DNA from 3 places in the Shewanella sp. HL-SH8 genome. Region 2 is predicted to be linked to each of the others. Evidence: predicted binding sites of a transcription regulator. Region 2 holds the regulator's gene; each other region holds the start of a gene.
What was found. The regulator sigma-54, encoded in region 2, starts transcription at its own class of promoters, with help from an activator protein. The targets are predictions, from matches to a motif close to GTTGGCACGNNNNTNGNNT.

Region 1 (6,743 bases), 2.2 Mb from region 2:
GTGCGCCGCCCCACAATTTTTTCGTGATGGACGGATTTTTTTTCTTGCGAATCATGCGGCTGGAAACGCCCTTTAGACTATTCACGAGTGCCGATACCGCTATTTTCGGTGGGTAATTAACGAGTAAGTGAACGTGGTCGTCTCGCCATCGAATTCAATCAATTCAGCTCCAAAATCCGCGCATACAGCTGCAAAGATGGGTTTAAGCTCATCGAGTATTTCCTTGGTGAATACTTCGCGCCGATACTTAGTCACAAAGACCAAGTGAACGTGCATATTGAATACACAATGTCTACCGTGTCGAATATCGTTGTTTGTTTGCATAGGCCAAACTATACTTTGGCTATGGAACGACTACAAGCCTTCAAATTCGAGCTACAGCCCAACGGCGAGCAAGTGCGCAATATGCGTCGCTTTGCGGGTACGTGTCGGTTCGTCTATAACAAGGCGTTGGCGTTGCAGAAAGATAACCACGAAACGGGAAATAAGTTCATAGGCTATGTGCCAATGGCGGCGGATCTGCCAAAGTGGAAGCGCGAAGCGGGCTTCGACTGGATTAAGGATTCCCCCTCGCAAGCGCTGCAACATGCGCTCAAGGATTTAGAAAAAGCCTTCAAGGGATTTTTTGAAAAGCGCACGGATTTTCCGCGTTTCAAAAAGAAAGGCAGTGGCGATAGTTTTCGCTATCCAGAACCTAAGCAAATCAAATTAGACCAAGCCAATAACCGTATTTTCCTGCCCAAGCTGGGTTGGCTAAAATACCGTAAAAGCAGAGATGTATTGGGCGAAGTGCGTAACGCCACGGTAAGTCAATCAGGTGGCAAGTGGTTTGTGTCGATTCAAACACGGCGCGATGTTGAGATTGTGCCAGTGGCTACAAGCGCCATAGGTATTGATGTGGGCATTGCGCGTTTTGCGGCAATGAATGACGGTAGCTATATTGAGCCGAAAAACAGCTTCAAAACGCAGATGCAGCGGCTGGCTAAATATCAGCGGCGCATGAGCAAGAAAGTGAAGTTCAGTGCCAATTGGAAAAAGGCCAAGGCCAAGGTCACACAAATACACGCCGATATCGGCAATGTTCGTAAGGATTTTCTGCATAAGCACACACATACCCTCAGCAAAAACCACGCGCTGGTATGTGTAGAAGACTTGCAGATTAAGAATATGTCGAAATCATCAAAAGGTACGGCGGAAAAACATGGCAAGAAAGTAGCGCAAAAATCGGGCTTAAACCGCGCCATTCTCGACCAAGGCTGGGGTGAGTTTAGGCGACAACTGGAATACAAAACCGCTTGGAATGGCGGCGTTTTGCTCGCCGTGCCTGCGCAATACACCAGCCAAACTTGCCCTTGCTGTGGCCATGTATCAAAGGATAATCGCAAAACCCAAGTGCAATTTTTGTGTGTAGATTGTAACTACGAAAATAACGCCGATGTTGTCGGCGCTATCAATATATTAGAGCGCGGGCAGCGCTTGTTAGCCTGTGGAGAAACGGCAGCTTTAGGCCGCTCTGTGAAGCAGGAACCCATCGAAGCGACTAAGCTGAAAACTGCTTAGCGCCGTAGGAAAACCCTTCCTTTCCGCGTAGCGGCAAAATCCTTTTGGGGATTTTGAGGTGGGGGAGGATGTCAATGATGATCCCATGACAGGTTTGAGATGATGCGGCAGTCTTCACAGCGGAAGTGAAACATATCTAATAACGGCTCATCTAGTTTCCACTCAGCACTGTTGCACTTAGGGCAAGTTCGGCTTTGCTCTGCGAGTAAACTTTCACCCCCGACGCGATACAAGTAGTAGTAGGTTGGAATTTGGGTGAGGTATTCTATTCTGCCGCATAAATCACGGCCTCGTCTGAACATGTCGCTAGTGACTGTGCTTATTTCTTCAAGTGCAGCAAATTCTGCTTTGGTTGCGGCAGCCATTTGTAACTCATCACATGCTTGCCATTCACTTTGCCATTTGATGATGCGCTTATGATCACCATTAAAGGTAGCGGGGATCTGATAAAGCGGAATTGGCAGTAAGTTATCTCCGCTTCTTAATGGCGAACACATATGTACATAACTGGTGTAAAGCAGCTGCCAACTAGCCGGTTCAGTGTTACTGACCTCTGAATTAATGTCTTGACCAATAAACTTTTCCCTTGGGGCAAGCAATTTAGCTTCAGTTAATCCATTTATCGCTGATTTGACCCAGGGGCTGTTATGGCGTTTTGCTAAGCTGGTTTTTTCTGGCAGCATCAAACGCGCTTTAAATTCGCCATCGTTAAACGCCACTGCAAATTCTCTGCCCAGTATTTGGCCGTTGGCACGTAGAGCTTCTAAATAGTGATTAATGGCTTTTTCGGCGCTAGAGATAGTGGTATCAGCAAAAGGTTCAAAGCGTAATTCAATAACAAACATTATGGTGCCTTTTGTGCTAAAGGTTGTTCAGCCTGTTGTTCAGCCTGTTGTTCAGCCTGTTGTTCAGCCTGTTGTTCAGCTTGCTGCTCGAGTTGTTGTTCAAGTTGTGTGAGACGCGCCATTAGTTGATTAATTTGTTGCTGCATCTTGTGTTGCTGTTCTGCCACTTCGGTCAAGCTGATGTTGTTTTGCGGTTTATTTTCTGATTCTTCCGTCGGCACAAAATCAGCAATACCTTGCCATTCAGATTTAGGTATTGCTTTAAATTGCTGAAGCCCTTGAACAATTAATGGCATAGGCACTTTGCCTACACGGCCTTTAATTAAGGCGACGCTGGGAGTATGTCCATTGATGGCGATGGCTTTAGCTGCCGCGATAACGTGTTCAATTGGACTCATAAGTGGTGAAAATCCTTGTTTTTTAGTAGTGAAAAAAACTACTTTATTATTATTTTGATATTAATCTATATAAAATCAATAGCATACGTTTTGGCATGAAAATAGCATTAAGGAATGTTAATTGAACTGTAAGTGTTAACTTACTCAATAGCTATTTATTCTAACAAAAAGGAAATAACATGAAATCAAAATTAATGGGCGCAGCGCTAATTACCGCAATATCTTTAGGCTTGAGTGGCTGTGTATTAAATGTGGGTGATCATGAGTCTGGAAAAAGTCACGACTATTGGGAAGTACAACAAGAAAAAAACCGCGATAGTCTAACAAAACTGTCGTTAGGAATGAGCTTAGATCAAGTGCAAGTGATTATGGGCACCTCAGACTTTAGTGAGGCATTTGTGAACCAAGCAGATAAAGAACAGGTTAAAGTATTATTTTATCGTACCCAGTGGGCAAAAGGCGATGGTAAAACAACCAAAGATGAATGCACACCTATTGTATTCAAAAATAGCGAGTTAGTAGGCTGGGGCGATACAGCCTACAAACAAATTTAAGTTTGCTCTAGGCTGACCACTAATGTCTAGCTAGTATGAGTCGATCTTAGCATAACGTCCAATTGGTCTATCACCTCTGACCATTGGGCGTCTTGATTTAGTGCTTCTTTGAAGAAGGTTTTTTGGGCCAAATTCCAAAAGGGCGCATCTATCAATAATGTATGGTCATCTATTTGGTGACTAGCAATAAATGCCGCCACTTCCTTTTCCCCATAAGCTAAGCCTAGTTGCATAAATAAATGGTTCAGATCTGTTTTAGTGGTATCCATTTTAGCTCCTTTGATTTTAACCAGTATTACTGCCGTAGCCGCTAATTGCAAACCCACTGTGGTTATAATTTATTATCCAGCTTTAATTGGTGATTGTTTCAAACTTGTTAACTTGCTAAGTTAATGTTGAACGTAAAATAGTCAAGGAACAATAATGGATAACAAAACCTTGGAACAATTTAAAGCAGTGTATCTAACGGCTGAAGACTTACGTGTAGCAGCCTCTATTATTTATAACGCGTATCACGATGACCCATTCTTTTTAAAGGTATTTGGCAACCAAGATAATAGTATGTATGAACAAAAGTTACGTGCAGCTATTCGTGAAGAACTAAATGAGCTTTGGCAGCAAGAACAACCTTTAATTGGCTGGTTTGATGGTGAGCGACTCATTGGGGTGGCTTGTGTTATTACTCAGCAAATTCCGATTGGTCAATCACGCTATTGGCATTGGCGTTTGAAAATGGTGTTAGGCACGGGTTGGAAGTCTACCCAGGGATTAATGGAAAAAGAAACCTGTCTACTAACACACTTACCCTCTGATAAATGCGGAATATTGCAGTTTATTGCGCTAACACCGAATGAGCAGCGCAAGGGTAATGGGGCTAAATTAATTCAAGCTGTGTTGAGTTGGTGTGATGAACAGCCTCAACTTGATGGCATTGGCGTATTTGTTAACAACCCATTTCATAATAAGGCGTTTAGTCACCAGGGATTTAAAAGCATAGCCAGTGTAACGATTGGTGAGGTTGAAGGCGAAATCTTATTTTATGCAAAATGAATGGTAAGCGATGATGAGTAAACAATATAAAACGTTTAAAGAGTTTTACCCATTCTATTTATCTCAGCACCAAGACTTAGCATGTAGGCGACTGCATTACCTTGGCAGCACCATTATTGTTGTTTTGCTAATCAATACTTTTATAAACCAGCAATGGTGGCAATTAGGTTGGTTGCCGGTGATTGGTTATGGTTTTGCTTGGATTGGACACTTTATGTTTGAGAAGAATCGTCCAGCTACTTTCACTTACCCTCTATATAGCTTACTTGGAGATTGGGTAATGTACGGGCAAATGTTAAAAAGAGTGTTATCAAAGTTGATTGCTAAGCTTTAAGTGCCCAGTGTTTTGTAAGCCTTATCCTACAGTTGTGTAGGTGTTATTAGGTTTTGATGTAGTACAAAATCAATCATTAATATTTATTTAGATATGTATCAACGCTTTACGATTTACCTTTGTTTTTTGTTGGGGATATCTTTCTAGTTGTGTTGGTGCGATGTGTTTCAATGCAGGCCGTTCGAGATACAATAGTTACATCAAGTGAATGAGGTCACTAGGTTTGCTCAGGAAGAGCAATAATATGGTCTCACCACTTTGAATTTCAGGGATGAAACAAGGACACGCTCAAGGATTATGGGCATGAGCTCGGTAAATGGATAGCCGAAACAAGGATGAGTGGAAGCGTAAGCTAACACAAGGAATCAAGGATAGGATTGCAGGATGCACAGGGACGATTCAACGGATTTGAATTTTCAGCCATGGATGACTGAACAATGGATTGAACTCAACTTACATTAGTAAAGGAATGTTGAGATAAAAGGAACAGGGAGCCGCTAGGATAGCGAATCGCAAGGATGGAGCAGGGAGCACAAATTTAGCAGGATGGCTAACGACAGTGTTAAATGGGCACAACCTTTTTAGGTTGTGCCTTTTTATTGGCTGTAAGTTATTTCCCTAAGTTATTGTTGATGGCTTAACTCTACAGTCCTTGTGAGATATATCTCACAAAGCATGTAAGCCTAATAGGTTTTAATAATAATAGACTACTTACATTTTTAATTTTTACCCTTGATATTTAAAGGTTTTTTTATTTTACGCGTTTTGTGGTCTTGTTTGTTTTTTGTTGCGGATATGTTTAAGCCTATTACGGTTAAAGGATTTCCACTATTATTACTGCAGCTAAGGAAAGCGCGACATTGGAAATGTGATTAGGCAGGATGCTTATACAATGGATGTGTTGTTATGGAAGACAACGAAGCTGTAATAAAGGATAAAAAACTCGTTTTATGGATAAGGCGAGATAAGTGTCTAGGATTGACACTTAACATAGTAAAACCCATCAGGATGATGTGGATAAATAAAATGGATTTCAAGGATGATTCAAGGACACGCTCAGGATGGAGCAGGCTCGGTCAAAGGATAATCGAGTAAGAAGGACAGTACGTAAGTACAAGGATTTTCAAGGATAGAACACGGATAGGTGCAGGAGCAGCATATACGCATGGATGGTGCAGGGAGCAACCAAAATAGCGGGATAGCTTAACAAGAGATCAGAAGGCCGTGACTTTATGTCGCGGCCTTTCTTTTTGTGCAGATAAAAGCCTGCTACTAATGTAATGAACATAGCCTACTAAAGCTGTCTAGGTGTTGACCTGTGCTTTTAAGTGATTTGATACTTTAAAGCTCGGCTGATTAAAGCCTGCAATTTCTATCTTTTCACCGGTTTGAGGATTACGCCCATTTTTAGGTAGATAAAACCGTAATTCAAATGTCCCAAACTGCGGAATATACACCTTTTCCCCTTCACAGAGTGCCTGGTGAATTGTTGCGAGAATTTGTTCTAACTGAGTTTTGCACTGTGTTTGTGGAATATCGAGTTGTTGCGACATTTTACAAATTAACTGTTTTTTATTCATAGAAAAAGCGTATTTAATTGAGTGATTGGCATCGTTAGGGCTTTATAGCAATTATATAGCTTGAGTCCCAATTAACTCTTGTTTATTTTGCTTATGAGGTTAATTTTAAAGCGTTTTTTAACAATTCGTTATCTTGCCTGTTATAATTGTTAACTAACAGTCTATTGAATAATAGACTGCATTATCCTGCTCTAGGGTAGTGAGCTTGATTGCTGTTTTGCATTACATTTAAAGCAAACAAGGCTACACCATTGAAGCATACAAGATTTAAATTTAATTAACCTTGTTGGTTTGTCTGTGTGTGTGTTAACATTCGCGCGCTTTATTTTGAGTCGTCGTTGGTCGAGAACGGTGACGTCCTTTATTTTAATTATTAAGTGAGTATTAACATGTCTTACACTATTAACGCCCAAATCCGCACT
Region 2 (6,743 bases):
GCAAAAAATGTGTAGTGTTGCTGAATTTTTGTAAAAATTGGGCTAGCCAATTTAAGAGTATGTCCAAAAACAGTATTAATCGTATTTAAGGTTAATTGTGTATTTCGCATAATGTTCTCTCCAATAAGTCTTGCTAGCTTTAAATCTAGTACCACTTTGTAGGTACTAATTACTATATGAAAAGAGCGTGCCAACTATTTTTTTATTTATTTTTTTATTTATTTTCAATGCTTTATGGTTTTATGGTTTCTGTGGTGGTCGTAGGGTATGCAATATAATGGTGCAATTGCACTAATTCGGAGGGAGATTTAAATTATTCTAACTGCATTAATTTAACCTCAACTTAACTCTGGTTAAGCAAGCAATTCAATAAGTTAAATTAAACACGGTTAGTTATCTTAAAGCAAAGGTGGGTTCATGATGAAAAAGTAGATTCAATCGCAGGGGGAAGTGATTAGGATCAACAACCTTCTTCGAACTTGTCATTAATTAAATCGCATATAGCATCAAGCGCTGATTGTGCATCTGGCCCTTCAGCTATGATATCTATGGTTTTACCTAAGCCACTTTCAAGCATTAATAAGCCTAAAACACTGGCGGCGCTGGCCTTTTTATCACCCTGGATCAGGGTAACATTGGCATTGAATGCATTAGCAAGAATAGCCAGTTTGGTCGCCGCTCGTGCGTGTAAACCAAGCTTGTTTGATATGATGACTTGGCGCTGTAAAAGACTCATTTAGTTAAGTTCCGACAAGTAACTTTATTGCGATTATTTGTGCTTATTTATAAGCTCTCGGTGCCTTGCTTGAACAACATGTTTTTTACCACTTGAAAAACGTTTAGCAAGCTGGTCGGCGATATAAACTGAACGATGCTGGCCACCAGTACAACCAATAGCTATGGTTAGGTAGCTGCGGTTATTGCGCTCTAAGTGGGGCATCCATGTTTCAAATAGGTTTTCTATTTGCCAAATGAATTTATTTACCAGCGGTTGCTGGCCAAGAAATTCCTGTACGGGTTCATCTAATCCAGTAAAGGGGCGTAATTCTATTTCCCAATGTGGGTTAGGTAAAAAGCGTACATCAAACATAAAATCGGCTTCGGCAGGCATGCCATATTTAAAACCAAATGACTCAAAATTGATCACTAACTCTTTATCAACACTGCCCATTAAAATTTCACGTACTTGATCACTAAGTTGATAAATATTTAGCTTAGATGTATCGATAAAATGGTCTACGTATTCAGAAATAGGCGCTAGTAGCTCACCTTCAAATTGAATCGCATCTTGTAGGGACATATTCTTTTTCGATAAAGGATGTAGTCGTCGGGTTTCACTGTAACGTTTTAGTAGTGCCTCATCACTTGCCTGTAAAAAAAAGCTTATGACTTCCGTATCGTCAGATAACCACGCTAGCTGCTGCTGTAATACTTTACCTTGCTCTTCTATATTTCGAACATCAACACTTATAGCCACCAGTTCATTGGTGTTTCTAAGCTGTTCTAATAGCCGTCCAATTAAGGGCAGTGGTAAGTTATCAACGCAATAGTAACCTAGGTCTTCTAGTACCCTAAGTGCGACAGATTTACCTGAGCCCGAACGACCGGATACAATGACTAATTTCATGCTGTGATAACCTGATAGAGTTCAGTTGAGTTACTTGCTTTTCGTAACTGCTTAAGAATATGTTTATCCGATAACTTTTCAGCCATTGAGGATAGGGTACTGAGATGTTGCTGACACTGGTCTGCTGGCACCAGTAATGCAAATAAGAGATCCACTGGTTGTTTGTCGATAGCATCAAATGAAATCGCTTCTTCGCACTTTATAAAAACCGCGATAGGGCGAACGATGGACGTTAAACGACCATGCGGGATTGCAATGCCAGAGCCTATTCCTGTGCTACCCATTTTTTCTCTGGCCACTAGGCTTTCAAAAATCTCTTGTGAAGAGAGGGATGGGTACTGGGCTGCAGCTAAATCGCTGATAAGCTCCAGTACCTTTTTCTTACTGCCCGGTGTGGCACAGGAGGTGCATTCCGGCTGCAGGATGGTACTAAGTTCCATCATTAATGCTTAGTTAATTTCTCTTTGTGTTTAATGACCTGACGATCGAGTTTATCAATCAGGGCGTCTATAGCGTGATACATATCAGCATGTTCAGATGTCGCAAATACCTCAGCTCCATTCAAGCTGACTTTTGCTTCAGCTATCTGTTGTTGCTTTTCGACATTTAATACTACGTGGACATTATTGATCTGATCGAAATGTCGTTCAAGTTTTGTAAACTTACTTGTGACATATTCTCTTAGTGATTCAGTAATTTCAATATGATGACCCGTTAAGGTGATTTGCATATTTATCCTCCAATTGCCTAGGTAGATTATAAACTCTTACGTTGGTTTGAGGGAGGGATCATCATCGCTTCGCGGTATTTCGCTATGGTGCGACGTGCAACATTAATCCCTTGTTCTGCCAGAAGATCTGCCATTTTACTGTCGCTTAGTGGTTTTTTCTGGTTTTCAGCAGCAACCAGCTTTTTAATAAAAGCTCTAATTGCTGTAGACGAACATTCTCCGCCATCATCAGTACTGACATGGCTAGAGAAAAAATACTTAAGTTCGAACAGTCCGCGCGGTGTGTGCATATACTTTTGTGTGGTGACACGCGAAATAGTGGACTCATGCATTTCGACAGCTTCAGCTATGTCATTCAACACCATAGGCTTCATGGCTTCAGCACCGTACTCAAAAAAACCTTGCTGAAATTGCACAATACAATTGGATACTTTAAGCAGGGTGTCGCTGCGGCTTTCTAAGCTTTTGATAAACCATTTGGCTTCTTGTAAGTGACCTCGAATAAATTGAGTGTCTGTTGAACTCTTACTGCTTTTTGCCATGGCGGCATATTGTTGATTAATACCTATTTTTGGCATGTTATCAGGGTTCAATTCAACCACCCAACGGCCATTCTTTTTGGTCACTGACACGTCTGGGATAACATATTCATCATCCGGTGGGGTGATCATCGTGCCAGGACGTGGATTTAAAGATTGAATTAATTCAATTGCTTCGCGCAGCTCATCTTCTTTTAGCTTAGTTTTGCGCATGAGTGTGCGAAAATCACGTCCAGCAATCAAATCTAAATAATCTTTGATTAACATTCTGGCATTATCAATATGGGGCGTGTCTGGGGCAAACTGAACAAGTTGAATCAATAAACATTCACTTAAGCTACGTGAGGCGACACCCAGAGGGTCGAAATGTTGTATACGTTTTAGTACCGCTTCGACTTCGTCTAATTCGACAGAATCATCGCCCATAGCTTCTAAAATATCTTCAGTACTTTGGGTGAGATAACCTGTGTCATCAATGGCATCAATAATGGCTGTGGCAATAGCGAGGTCTGTTTCAGAAAAAGGCGTTAGATTTTTTTGCCATTCTAAATGCTCGTATAATCCTTCGGATGTTTCACCTTGGAAGGGCATGTCATCATTTGGCATGCTGCCAGAACCCGAACCAGGGCTTGCCATTGGGGAGGCGCTGTACACTTCATCCCAGGTAGTGTCCATTGGCAAGTCTTCAGACATTTGCTCTTTAGTCATTGACTCTGCGGTGTCGACATTTGAAGTGTCTTTTTCGACTACAGGTGCGCTTACTTCATTGAAGTCAGTTTCTGATAGGTCTTTTGAGTTATCATTTTTGTTGCTAAGTGCTGAAAATTCATCTTCCATTTCAAGCAAAGGATTGGAATCTAATACTTGTTGAATTTCTTGCTGTAACTCCAAAGATGATAACTGCAGCAAACGTATAGCTTGTTGCAGCTGTGGGGTCATAGTGAGGTGCTGACCCATTTTAAGTTGGAGTGAAGCTTTCATTACTGCTGATCCCTAGAAGAATTCGGCTTTCTACACTGATTAAAGTGAGTGATAGTCGCAATTTTTTAACAAATGGTTTTACTTTACCTATACACGATCAATTAACTTAGTCGCCAGAAACATTTTGCCAAGCAAGTGCTTCAGATCCTATTTAGATTAACTATAGCTTGAATTGTTCGCCTAAGTATACTGCTCGAACTTGCTGATTGTTGAGTACTTCAGTTGGGGTGCCTTCGGCAATCAAATTCCCCTGGCTAACAATATATGCCCGCTCACACACATCAAGTGTTTCACGGACATTATGATCAGTAATTAATACGCCTAGGCCACGGTGTTTGAGTTGCAGAATAATTTTCTTAATATCAATCACTGAAATAGGGTCAACACCCGCAAAGGGCTCATCTAACAATATAAATTTAGGATTGGCTGCTAAAGCGCGTGCAATTTCTACCCGTCGTCTTTCACCACCAGATAGCGACATGCCTAAGCTATCGCGAATATGGGTAATATGGAATTCTTCTAAAAGATGCTCCAGTTCCTGAATTCGCTCATCCGAAGTCATCGATTTTCGGGTTTGCAACACGGCCATAATATTATCGTGCACACTGAGCTTTCTAAAAATACTGGCTTCTTGTGGTAAATAGCCAATACCTTTTCGCGCACGTAAATGCATTGGGTCAGCAGTTAAGTCATCGTCATCAATTAAAATGCGGCCATGGTCACTTTTGACTAAACCAACAACCATATAAAACGTGGTCGTTTTACCTGCGCCATTGGGACCAAGTAGTCCGACAATTTGGCCTGTTTTTACAGTTAAGCTGACACTTTTAACCACTTGACGGCTTTTATAGCTTTTGGCTAAGTTCTCAGCTGTTAAGGTAATTTGGGTCATTGGTTACCTTGCTTTTTTAACGGGATTTCAGGTAATTTTTGTGCTGGTGACTCATCATTTTGGAAATTTTCCGGTTGAATAATGGTAATAACACGATCTTCACCTTTACCGGTACTTTCAGCGATAAGTTCCTGAGCATTGATATTGTAACGGATCACGTTACCAGTCACTTTACTGCCTGCTTGATCTAGCTTAGCGTTACCGGTTAATAACAGTCCAGTTGTTGCTAAGTCATAACGAATTTCATTGGCGCTTGCTGTACCTATGCGACCATCATCAAGTTCTTGTGAAAATGTAGCAGGGTTACCGGTCGCAATGAGCGTTTTAGTCTGGCCGTTTTCAGCTGAAAATGCCCGCAGTTCATCGGCTTCGATATTGATCGAGCCTTGGGTAATTTTTACTGGGCCGTTAAAAATAATTTGATTATTTTTAACGTCTGCTCGTTGACTTACGGCAGCAATTTTAAGCTCTTGCTTCAAATCGCCTTCTTTAGCTACGGCGTTGCCTGCTAATACACTAATCGCTAAAGTGCAAATAACACTGCTTTTACCGAGCAATGTGGTTAAAAACTTAATGTGGTTCATATGTCCCTTCTACCTGGCTGAGTAAGGTAATTTGTTCTGCATTGAGATCGGCAAATAGCCCTAAGCCTTGAATAATAAAACCATTACCTTTAATGGTAACTGACTCTTCAGAACGACCTATCATAGTGTTTAAATTAAAGGTGACTTGTTGAGTTTCAAGTGATTGTAATGGTTCTTCAATATCAATGGCATCAATTACTACATCGTTATGTAAACTGACTTCATTTGAATGTTGAGCTAAGGTCGCATTTTTAGCTGTTATTTGCCACTGCGCTTTACCATTCTCAGGGTAAAGAAGGAGTACAGGCGCAGTAAATGAAGTGGTATTTGTGCTGGTGAAATGTTCCATATGCTCGGCGCTAACTTTGCTGTCAATAAACCCGAGTTTATTAAATTCTGTCGTGCGAAGATTGTCAGCCACAAAATCAGGTCGCTCAATTCTAGGATCTTTAATTAACGCCATTTGGTTACGTTTGACTTGTACTTGCCAATACAATACCAAGGCTAAGCCAAAAAATGCACAAATAGCCAGTGTGGTTCGATTCATATGCTCATACCATGGGCACTTTCAAATTTATTTTGGCTTAATAACAACAAATCAGTGAGTTCTCTTAAGGCACCATTACCACCTTTAATGGTGGTTATCATATGGCAATGTTGTTTCACATAAGGATGTCCATCGGCCACGCTGACAGCAAGTCCTACTACTTTCATCACAGGTAAATCTACCATGTCGTCGCCAATATAAGCTACTTGTTCAGCAGTAACGTTATATTTTTTGATTAATTCCTCGTAGGGAGTAAATTTATCATCTATTCCTTGATAGATATCTTTGATGCCTAAAGCTGTCATGCGATTTTCGACAATTTTAGATTTTCGTCCGGTAATAACCGCCACATTAATGCCACTGGTTAATATTGAGCGAACGCCATATCCGTCTCGTGTATGGAATGCTTTAGACTCTTCGCCGCTATTATTAAGGTAAATACGGCCGTCAGAAAAAACACCGTCAACGCCGCAAATAAGCAGTTTAATTTTTTGAGCGCGCAGCCAAATATCATCACTAATAGGGCCATAAAAACCTTGGTGAGTGTGCGTATTTATTGTCATGTTTAAATTACTCCTGCTTTGACCATATCGAGCATATTCAATGCACCAATAGGCTGGTGTGCGTCATTGACCACAATCAAACCATTAATGCTTTTCTCATCCATTATTTGTAAGGCTTGAGCGGCCAAAATGTTAGCCGGGCTAGTGACACATTTTTTGGTCATAACCTGTGAAATAGGCGTGGTTCGAAGATTGACTTCTGCATCGATAACACGTCGTAAATCACCATCAGTAAAAATACCGACTAAAACATTATTACCATCAACAACCGCGGTCATAC
Region 3 (6,743 bases), 1.1 Mb from region 2:
ACCGCTTCAGCAACAACCCAACTAAAGCAACTTAGTCAGAAGTTTATAGACCAACCTGCACTACAAGCTATTGTTATAATCGAGGATGAAATTCCTCAGGGCATTATTAACCGCACAGCATTGTTAGAGCTATTTAGCACGCCATACGGACGTGCATTGCATGAAAATCATCCAGCAAGTGCAGTAATGGACACCCATGTATTACAAATTGACGCCAATAGGCCTTTATCTGAAGTCAGTCAATTATTAACATCAGAAAACGCTAATACAGTCGCTCAGCAATTTATTATTACCCGCAATCACAAACTCATCGGTATCGGTCATACCAAAGATTTACTGCAAAGAATCACTGAACACCGCATAAAAATGGCTCGACACGCAAACCCATTGACCAATTTACCTGGTAACGTGCCTATTCAAGAGGAACTTAAGCTGTTAAGAACTCAACGAAAACCATTCTATTTAGCCTATTTAGATTTGTGTCACTTTAAGCCATATAACGATATTTATGGGTTTTGTCGTGGGGATGAAGTTATTCAGGTGGTAGCGAAACTATTAATGCCGTATCAAAGCGACCGCTGCTTTGTAGGGCATATTGGTGGGGATGATTTTGTGATGATTTGCACTTGTGACAATACCATAGATCACAGCAAACACATTATTGAGCAATTTAATCAGCATAAGAGTGAATTTTATCGCGACGAACATTTACAAAGCCAAAGCATATTTACAGAGGATAGAAATGGACAATTGCAACATCACCCATTGATTTCATTATGTATCGGGGTATTACCTCCAAGCATTACCACTAATGCGACAGAGCATCAATTGTCGACATTAAGTGCTCAAGCAAAAAAACAGGCAAAACTCGCCGTTAGCGGACTTTACCTGTTATCGGACCAAATAATGGAATTACATGTCGCTTAAAGCGCTTTGGGTGCCTCAAGTTGTGGGGCAACCGTACGTTTTAGCCAATCATTTAGCATAGTCGTTTCAGCCGAAAAAGGACGTTCATTAATTCGACTTATACGGCTCAGAAAACTCATGTCAGTCAATTTTTCATCGCCACTAATAATGACTTTATTATCTTCCAAAATTTGATAAGTAAAGGTCATTTTTGGTGGGTATAGCTCTTTAACAACCCGCAAGTCGCCAGTTGTCGCACCAAAAGTAGGACGCATATCACCCGCTAAATCGACATTAGAAACCTGCATTTCAAGCTTCTGATTAGGCTTAAGCGTTTTCTCTGCCTGCTTATTAATATTTTTAGTCATGGTCTCAAAAAATCTATTTTCAAAGCGCGATTGCAATTCATTTGAGGCCTTGATGTCATTGTAATTATCAGGCTCTAGCCACTCTACTTTAACAATGCCTGTCTCAGTGATAGGGCTAACCACTTCAACTTCCTCTGCAATTGCCACGCTACAGACGAATGCCCCTACTACCAATAAATAGTTAATGTTCATAACATGCCTCCAGGCAAAATTTAAATAGATTTAGATAGCTTGTTTACTTGATGAAACTACTTTAACAAAATGAACCTGTACATTTGCTTAACATAAAGCATATTTCAAGAATATAAATTAAAGTACTGTTTTAAAACAGCTAAAAACGTAAAATTCTAATTCAGCTGTTTTTTTATGCTTCGTTCAGCTTTGGTTCAACAAACTGAAGCTACTATCACTCCAACAAAAAGACAGCGTCTTTACACTAGCGATTGTTCAAGGAACTAACGCCGTGACTAATTAATATTAATGCTACGGAGTCATAACAATGAAACTGATCACTAATTCAACAAAACGTGTTTCTTTAGCCGCTTTATTCGCCACTCTTGTCGTGGGCCTAGCCGTTTCAGCTCAAAGCCAAGCCAATGAATCCAATCTTCACGGAGGCGTTATGGAGCAGCACAGCACTCAATTGAGTCAACAAATGCAAAATAATGAACAGCTATTAGAGTTAAAGTTAGAACAAAAACTTACTCAACAAGTAGCCAAAGCAGAAAGCCAGTATGTTGCTAAAATTTGTCAACAATATGATTTATCTTATGATAATGAGACATCTACTTGTATAAAGTAGCCGCGAATCCAACATAAAGCGACTCTCAATACGCATCTAAATTGCCCTGACTTGTCAGGGCAATTTCACTTATGGGGTGTGGGGCGACTCATTTAGGCCATGTTTAAACCTCAAACAGTCTGAGTTAAAATGGGAATCGCGCAGTTAATTTAGGGTAAGTCTGCTTTAACACTTTAGGCTTAGTCGAAAACTTTTTCCCCACAGGCGTATTATTGCCTGAAGGTACAAACGGTAATTCATCTTCATTACGGTTTTCATATAACTGACCCGCAACTAAATCGTAATCTTCAATAAACGGATAAGCATAATTATCTTTTAATGGCCATTGCGCCAAATCACCTAAGCTATCCGGTTGGGCAATAATTTTGTCATACCACTCTTGCCCTAATGACAAAATAAAACAACGAAACTCAGTAAAAGCATAATCAGAATCACAGCCCGTCACAATATAAGCTGCGCCCCAAATAGCCCACTGATAACTTCGGCGCAATTGCTGACCAAACATTTTATCAAATGCTTTTAATGACTCATCATCTAAAGGATCTAGTGACTGCTGTAATTGCTGTACGATTTGTTCAGAAGACTGGTCTGCATGGGTGCGGGTGACCAGTTGCCAAAATTGTGTTTCAGTCATTGAACTTTCCCAATATCCATTAAATTGCGATATTCTATCCTAAATACATCAAACCAAGTGAACAAAATGACACAGGTTAAGCGCCCCTTGGGCATTATATTACTGATTGCTTTATACAGTTTATTTACTATTATCGCCCTTTGGCGTGCAACTCAATATGCGACTTTTGACATATTAACCCTTGGTGTTTTACCCGTATTAGTGGGTCTATTGATCCGCGCGAAATGGGCTAAAATAGTGCTCTTTTTTCACCTAGGGCTGCAAACATTAGTGTTAATTGCAATGGGAACTACTGCGTTAATCGCGTATCAAATCACTCCCGAGGACGTGAAAATTGAATTTAATGGCCAAATCATTCCTATTTGGATAGTGGCAAGCGCTGCTATAAGTCTGGTCACTCTGCAGTGGTGGGCAGCACTAAACCATAAAGCGCGTCAGTATTTAAATAATATTGGTATTTAAAGACCACTTGAAACTCATTTTCGAGGACGTATTTGATAGTAATCTACTTATATGTCTATGCTATAGTCTATCTAGTGGTACAAAATAATAAGAGTTCAATAAATGCACAGTTTATCCCCTAGCGAATTATCTATTTTATTGCTTGAGCCTTCTGAGACTCAACGAAAAATAATTATGTCTCGATTACAGCAAGAAGGCGTTGTTAGCATTCAAACCGCTACAACACTTGAAGATGCCAAAGCGATTATAGCTCGTCATAAGCCTGACTTAATTACTAGCGCGTTACACTTTCCTGACGGCGAAGCAACGGATTTACTCGCGTATATCAAGCAAAAACCAGAATACCAAGACATTCAGTTTATGTTGGTATCGAGTGAGTGCCGCCGCGAGCAACTTGAAATTTTTAGACAGTCAGGTGTAGTTGCTATTTTACCTAAGCCTTTCAATTCAGACCATTTAGCGCGCGCATTAAATTCAACAATAGATTTAATCAGTAATGACGAATTAGATTTGAGCCATTTTGATGTGCATAATCTGAGAGTGTTGGTCGTTGATGATAGTCGTTTAGCACGTAACGTGATTAAACGGACCATTGGTAATTTAGGGATTAAAATTATTACTGAAGCAGAAGATGGCCAGCAGGCTATTAATCTAATGCAGCATAATATGTATGATTTAGTGATTACCGATTACAACATGCCCAGTGTTGATGGATTAGCGCTAACGCAATATATTCGTAATGAAAGCCAACAGTCACACATTCCTATTTTAATGGTATCGTCGGAGGCTAATGACACCCATTTAAGTAACGTATCCAGCGCTGGGGTTAATGCCCTTTGTGATAAGCCTTTTGAACCTAATTTAGTCAAACGGATCTTATATCAACTGCTTGAAGAGTAGCATAGTGAGTATTTAACAGTCTTTTTACCCTTTTATCGGACAAAATACTTTTAAAGCGTCAACGCTTATGGCATGTTAACCACGTTTTTAAAAACATTTCTATGGAAAGCAGAGAATATCAATATGAACAAAAGTGAACTGATTGCAAAAATTGCTGAAAACGCAGATCTAACTAAAGCAGAAGCTGGCCGTGCATTAAAATCATTTGAAGCAGCGGTAACTGAAGCGATGAAAAATGGCGAAAAAATTTCTATCGTTGGTTTTGGATCATTTGAAACCTCACAACGTGCTGCACGTACTGGTCGCAACCCGCAAACTGGTAAAGAAATTCAAATTGCCGCTGCAACTGTACCTAAGTTCAAAGCTGGTAAAACGTTAAAAGATAGCGTTAACTAAAAATAAGTTAACTGTTATTTTTAAAAGCCTCCTTTCGGAGGTTTTTTTATGCCCTATTTCTGTCAAATCGAGCAATCCTCAAACTAACATCGCCAAATCAGCTTACTGCACAACCCAAGTGCAATGCCGCACCATTACAAAGCAACCAATAGGCTTTTAACGTGTTCAAATTTTAATAATTAGTTGATAAATATGATATTTAAACATTGGCACAACCTTCGCTTAACTCAGAGTAGATAAACCAACATTTAACACTCTGTCTCGATATATGAAGTTTTAAAGTCCTGACATACACAGTGTTAAATGCATAATAAAACTTTGAGGGAAGATGATGAAAAAATCACTATTACAAGCAGTTGCATTATCAAGCACACTATTACTCAGCAGCACAGCTTTTGCCGAAGTATCCGCTAATATTGGCGCAACGTCTAACTACTTATGGCGCGGAGTCACCCAGACAGATGATGCGGTTGCTGTGCAGGGTGGTCTTGATTACGCACACGAGTCTGGTTTTTATGCTGGCACTTGGGCATCAAATGTCGACTTTGATGATGCAGCAACCTATGAAGCGGACTTTTATGCAGGCTATGCTGGAGAGTTTGCTGAAGATTTCACTTACGACGTAAGCTATTTATATTACGCCTACCCTGATGCTGATAGCAGCTATGATTTTGGTGAAGTTTCATTTGTATTAGGTTGGAAATGGCTAGAATTAGGTTATTCAAAAGTGGTCAATGCTGATTCTGGGGTTTCTGGCGCTGACAGCGAAACTGATTGGAGTTACTTACAAGCTAATGCCAGCTTCCCTTTAACAGAGAAAGTCAGCTTAGGCGTTCATTATGGCTATTCACAGGGTGATGTCGTTAAAGACCTATTTAGCGAAACCTATTCTGATTACAACGTGTCACTGAGCGCTGACACAGATGTCGGCACAGTATCTTTCATGGTTTCTAACACAGATTTAGCAGATGACGATGCAAAAGTCGTTTTAGGTTATTCATACGGCTTTGATCTATAGCAGTACAACAATGTGAATTGTTTGCTAATCTAGTAGGTAAGCAATTTTCATTGGCATGTTAAGTTGCGTTAACGCTACCTTAGGGTGGCGTTTTTATTTTTAAACCTTACCCTAATAATGACGAGTCCAATGATCGTCAATCTTAAAATAAAAAGCCGTGTACTTTCCCTCTTTTATATCTCTCAATTAGCTTGCCAGAAAATAACTGCTAAGCTCAAATAGTGAAGGTAAAAAAAACTGTTCAGCTTGAACAATATATTTTGCTTTTCTAAGGATAATTTTTTGGTTAGAAAGAGCTCATTGGTTTAGTACTGTTGTTTACCATTGGTTATGAGGGTTTTATTATGGCTAATATCACTGAAAGAGTGCCTGACGATACAGAAATTGAAGCGATGACTTCACCAAGAAGTGCTAAGGGAGCCGAAAATTTGCAACATAAACGTCAAGTCAAAAGGCGTTTAGAAGATTTTCTTGAGCAAGCACAACTTAGAAAAGCCATTGGTGATGACGACTTCTTTTAGTCATATAATCATCACACAAATAAAAAAACCATCGTTACAACCGCTATCAGTAAGCCGTTAACACGATGGTTTGTTTTTTAATAGCGGTAAATAAACTAAACTTTTAAGATAAGCGATTAAATTTTTGTTGTTGATTTTGAGTCAACAATTGCTCCGCCCTAGCCCCTAAATAAACATAAATACCTAGCCCAACTAACAAGCCAACTACAGCTAACATCATCATGATTGCCGGCTCAATATATTGTTTCTCTCCTAAAGAAGCTTTGAACATAGTTAGCAAAGCTTCTATCGAAATTGCGATTAAGATGGTGGAAATAAAACGCGTTATAGTCCGCCGTGTTGAACTATGACGAAATATATCTTTATGCATTAGCACTTCTTCTTCCAAAATCGTTTTACCCAAATCAAAAATCGCTAATGCGAGGGTTAGAAAAATAATAATACCAAAAGGCAGTAACGGATCATTTTGCGCCGGCTCAGACAGCAAGCGATAAATATCAGACACTACCGTCCACATTAATACACTCACCAAGACGAACAGCCCCAGCACAATAAAACTATATACTGCTTTAAATATTGGCGTCATTTTACGTCTTGCGCTGTCACCCATCATAAACTCAATCAACTGAGTAAGATTAATATCAACCACTACAATGACGCGCTGACTATTAGCATTTAACAGCTGTCTTGAGGCGCTTACACACAGGCCTCCACCCGTATTCGATAAATATGGGCT

Region 1: a site for sigma-54 is predicted at 2,893-2,911, ahead of ACRWQN_RS13325 (DUF3192 domain-containing protein). Genes of this name have one in related genera too.
Region 3: a site for sigma-54 is predicted at 4,674-4,692, ahead of ACRWQN_RS18030 (TorF family putative porin). Genes of this name have one in related genera too.

Annotation. Positions count from the first base shown of each region.
Region 1 covers NZ_CP195039.1:3,027,332-3,034,074, reverse strand. Annotated here, with positions in the region: partial or broken gene tnpA (IS200/IS605 family transposase) at 1-324, opposite strand, end outside; gene ACRWQN_RS13340 (RNA-guided endonuclease InsQ/TnpB family protein) at 346-1,560, shown strand; gene ACRWQN_RS13335 (Zn-ribbon-containing protein) at 1,632-2,405, opposite strand; gene ACRWQN_RS13330 (hypothetical protein) at 2,405-2,803, opposite strand; gene ACRWQN_RS13325 (DUF3192 domain-containing protein) at 2,983-3,357, shown strand; gene ACRWQN_RS13320 (DUF2789 domain-containing protein) at 3,384-3,626, opposite strand; gene ACRWQN_RS13315 (GNAT family N-acetyltransferase) at 3,781-4,407, shown strand; gene ACRWQN_RS13310 (Mpo1-like protein) at 4,421-4,741, shown strand; gene ACRWQN_RS13305 (HU family DNA-binding protein) at 6,046-6,321, opposite strand; gene rplY (50S ribosomal protein L25) at 6,711-6,743, shown strand, end outside.
Region 2 covers NZ_CP195039.1:869,330-876,072, forward strand. Annotated here, with positions in the region: gene ACRWQN_RS03940 (hypothetical protein) at 1-110, opposite strand, end outside; gene ACRWQN_RS03945 (HPr family phosphocarrier protein) at 461-736, opposite strand; gene rapZ (RNase adapter RapZ) at 770-1,627, opposite strand; gene ptsN (PTS IIA-like nitrogen regulatory protein PtsN) at 1,624-2,067, opposite strand; gene hpf (ribosome hibernation promoting factor) at 2,070-2,357, opposite strand; gene ACRWQN_RS03965 (RNA polymerase factor sigma-54) at 2,384-3,877, opposite strand; gene lptB (LPS export ABC transporter ATP-binding protein) at 4,038-4,769, opposite strand; gene lptA (lipopolysaccharide transport periplasmic protein LptA) at 4,766-5,353, opposite strand; gene lptC (LPS export ABC transporter periplasmic protein LptC) at 5,340-5,900, opposite strand; gene kdsC (3-deoxy-manno-octulosonate-8-phosphatase KdsC) at 5,897-6,463, opposite strand; gene ACRWQN_RS03990 (KpsF/GutQ family sugar-phosphate isomerase) at 6,466-6,743, opposite strand, start outside.
Region 3 covers NZ_CP195039.1:4,058,098-4,064,840, forward strand. Annotated here, with positions in the region: gene ACRWQN_RS17995 (GGDEF domain-containing protein) at 1-927, shown strand, start outside; gene ACRWQN_RS18000 (DUF3016 domain-containing protein) at 924-1,466, opposite strand; gene ACRWQN_RS18005 (hypothetical protein) at 1,774-2,076, shown strand; gene ACRWQN_RS18010 (DUF4240 domain-containing protein) at 2,201-2,710, opposite strand; gene ACRWQN_RS18015 (hypothetical protein) at 2,777-3,172, shown strand; gene ACRWQN_RS18020 (response regulator) at 3,275-4,072, shown strand; gene ACRWQN_RS18025 (HU family DNA-binding protein) at 4,196-4,468, shown strand; gene ACRWQN_RS18030 (TorF family putative porin) at 4,800-5,486, shown strand; gene ACRWQN_RS18035 (PA3496 family putative envelope integrity protein) at 5,831-6,007, shown strand; gene ACRWQN_RS18040 (PDC sensor domain-containing protein) at 6,111-6,743, opposite strand, start outside.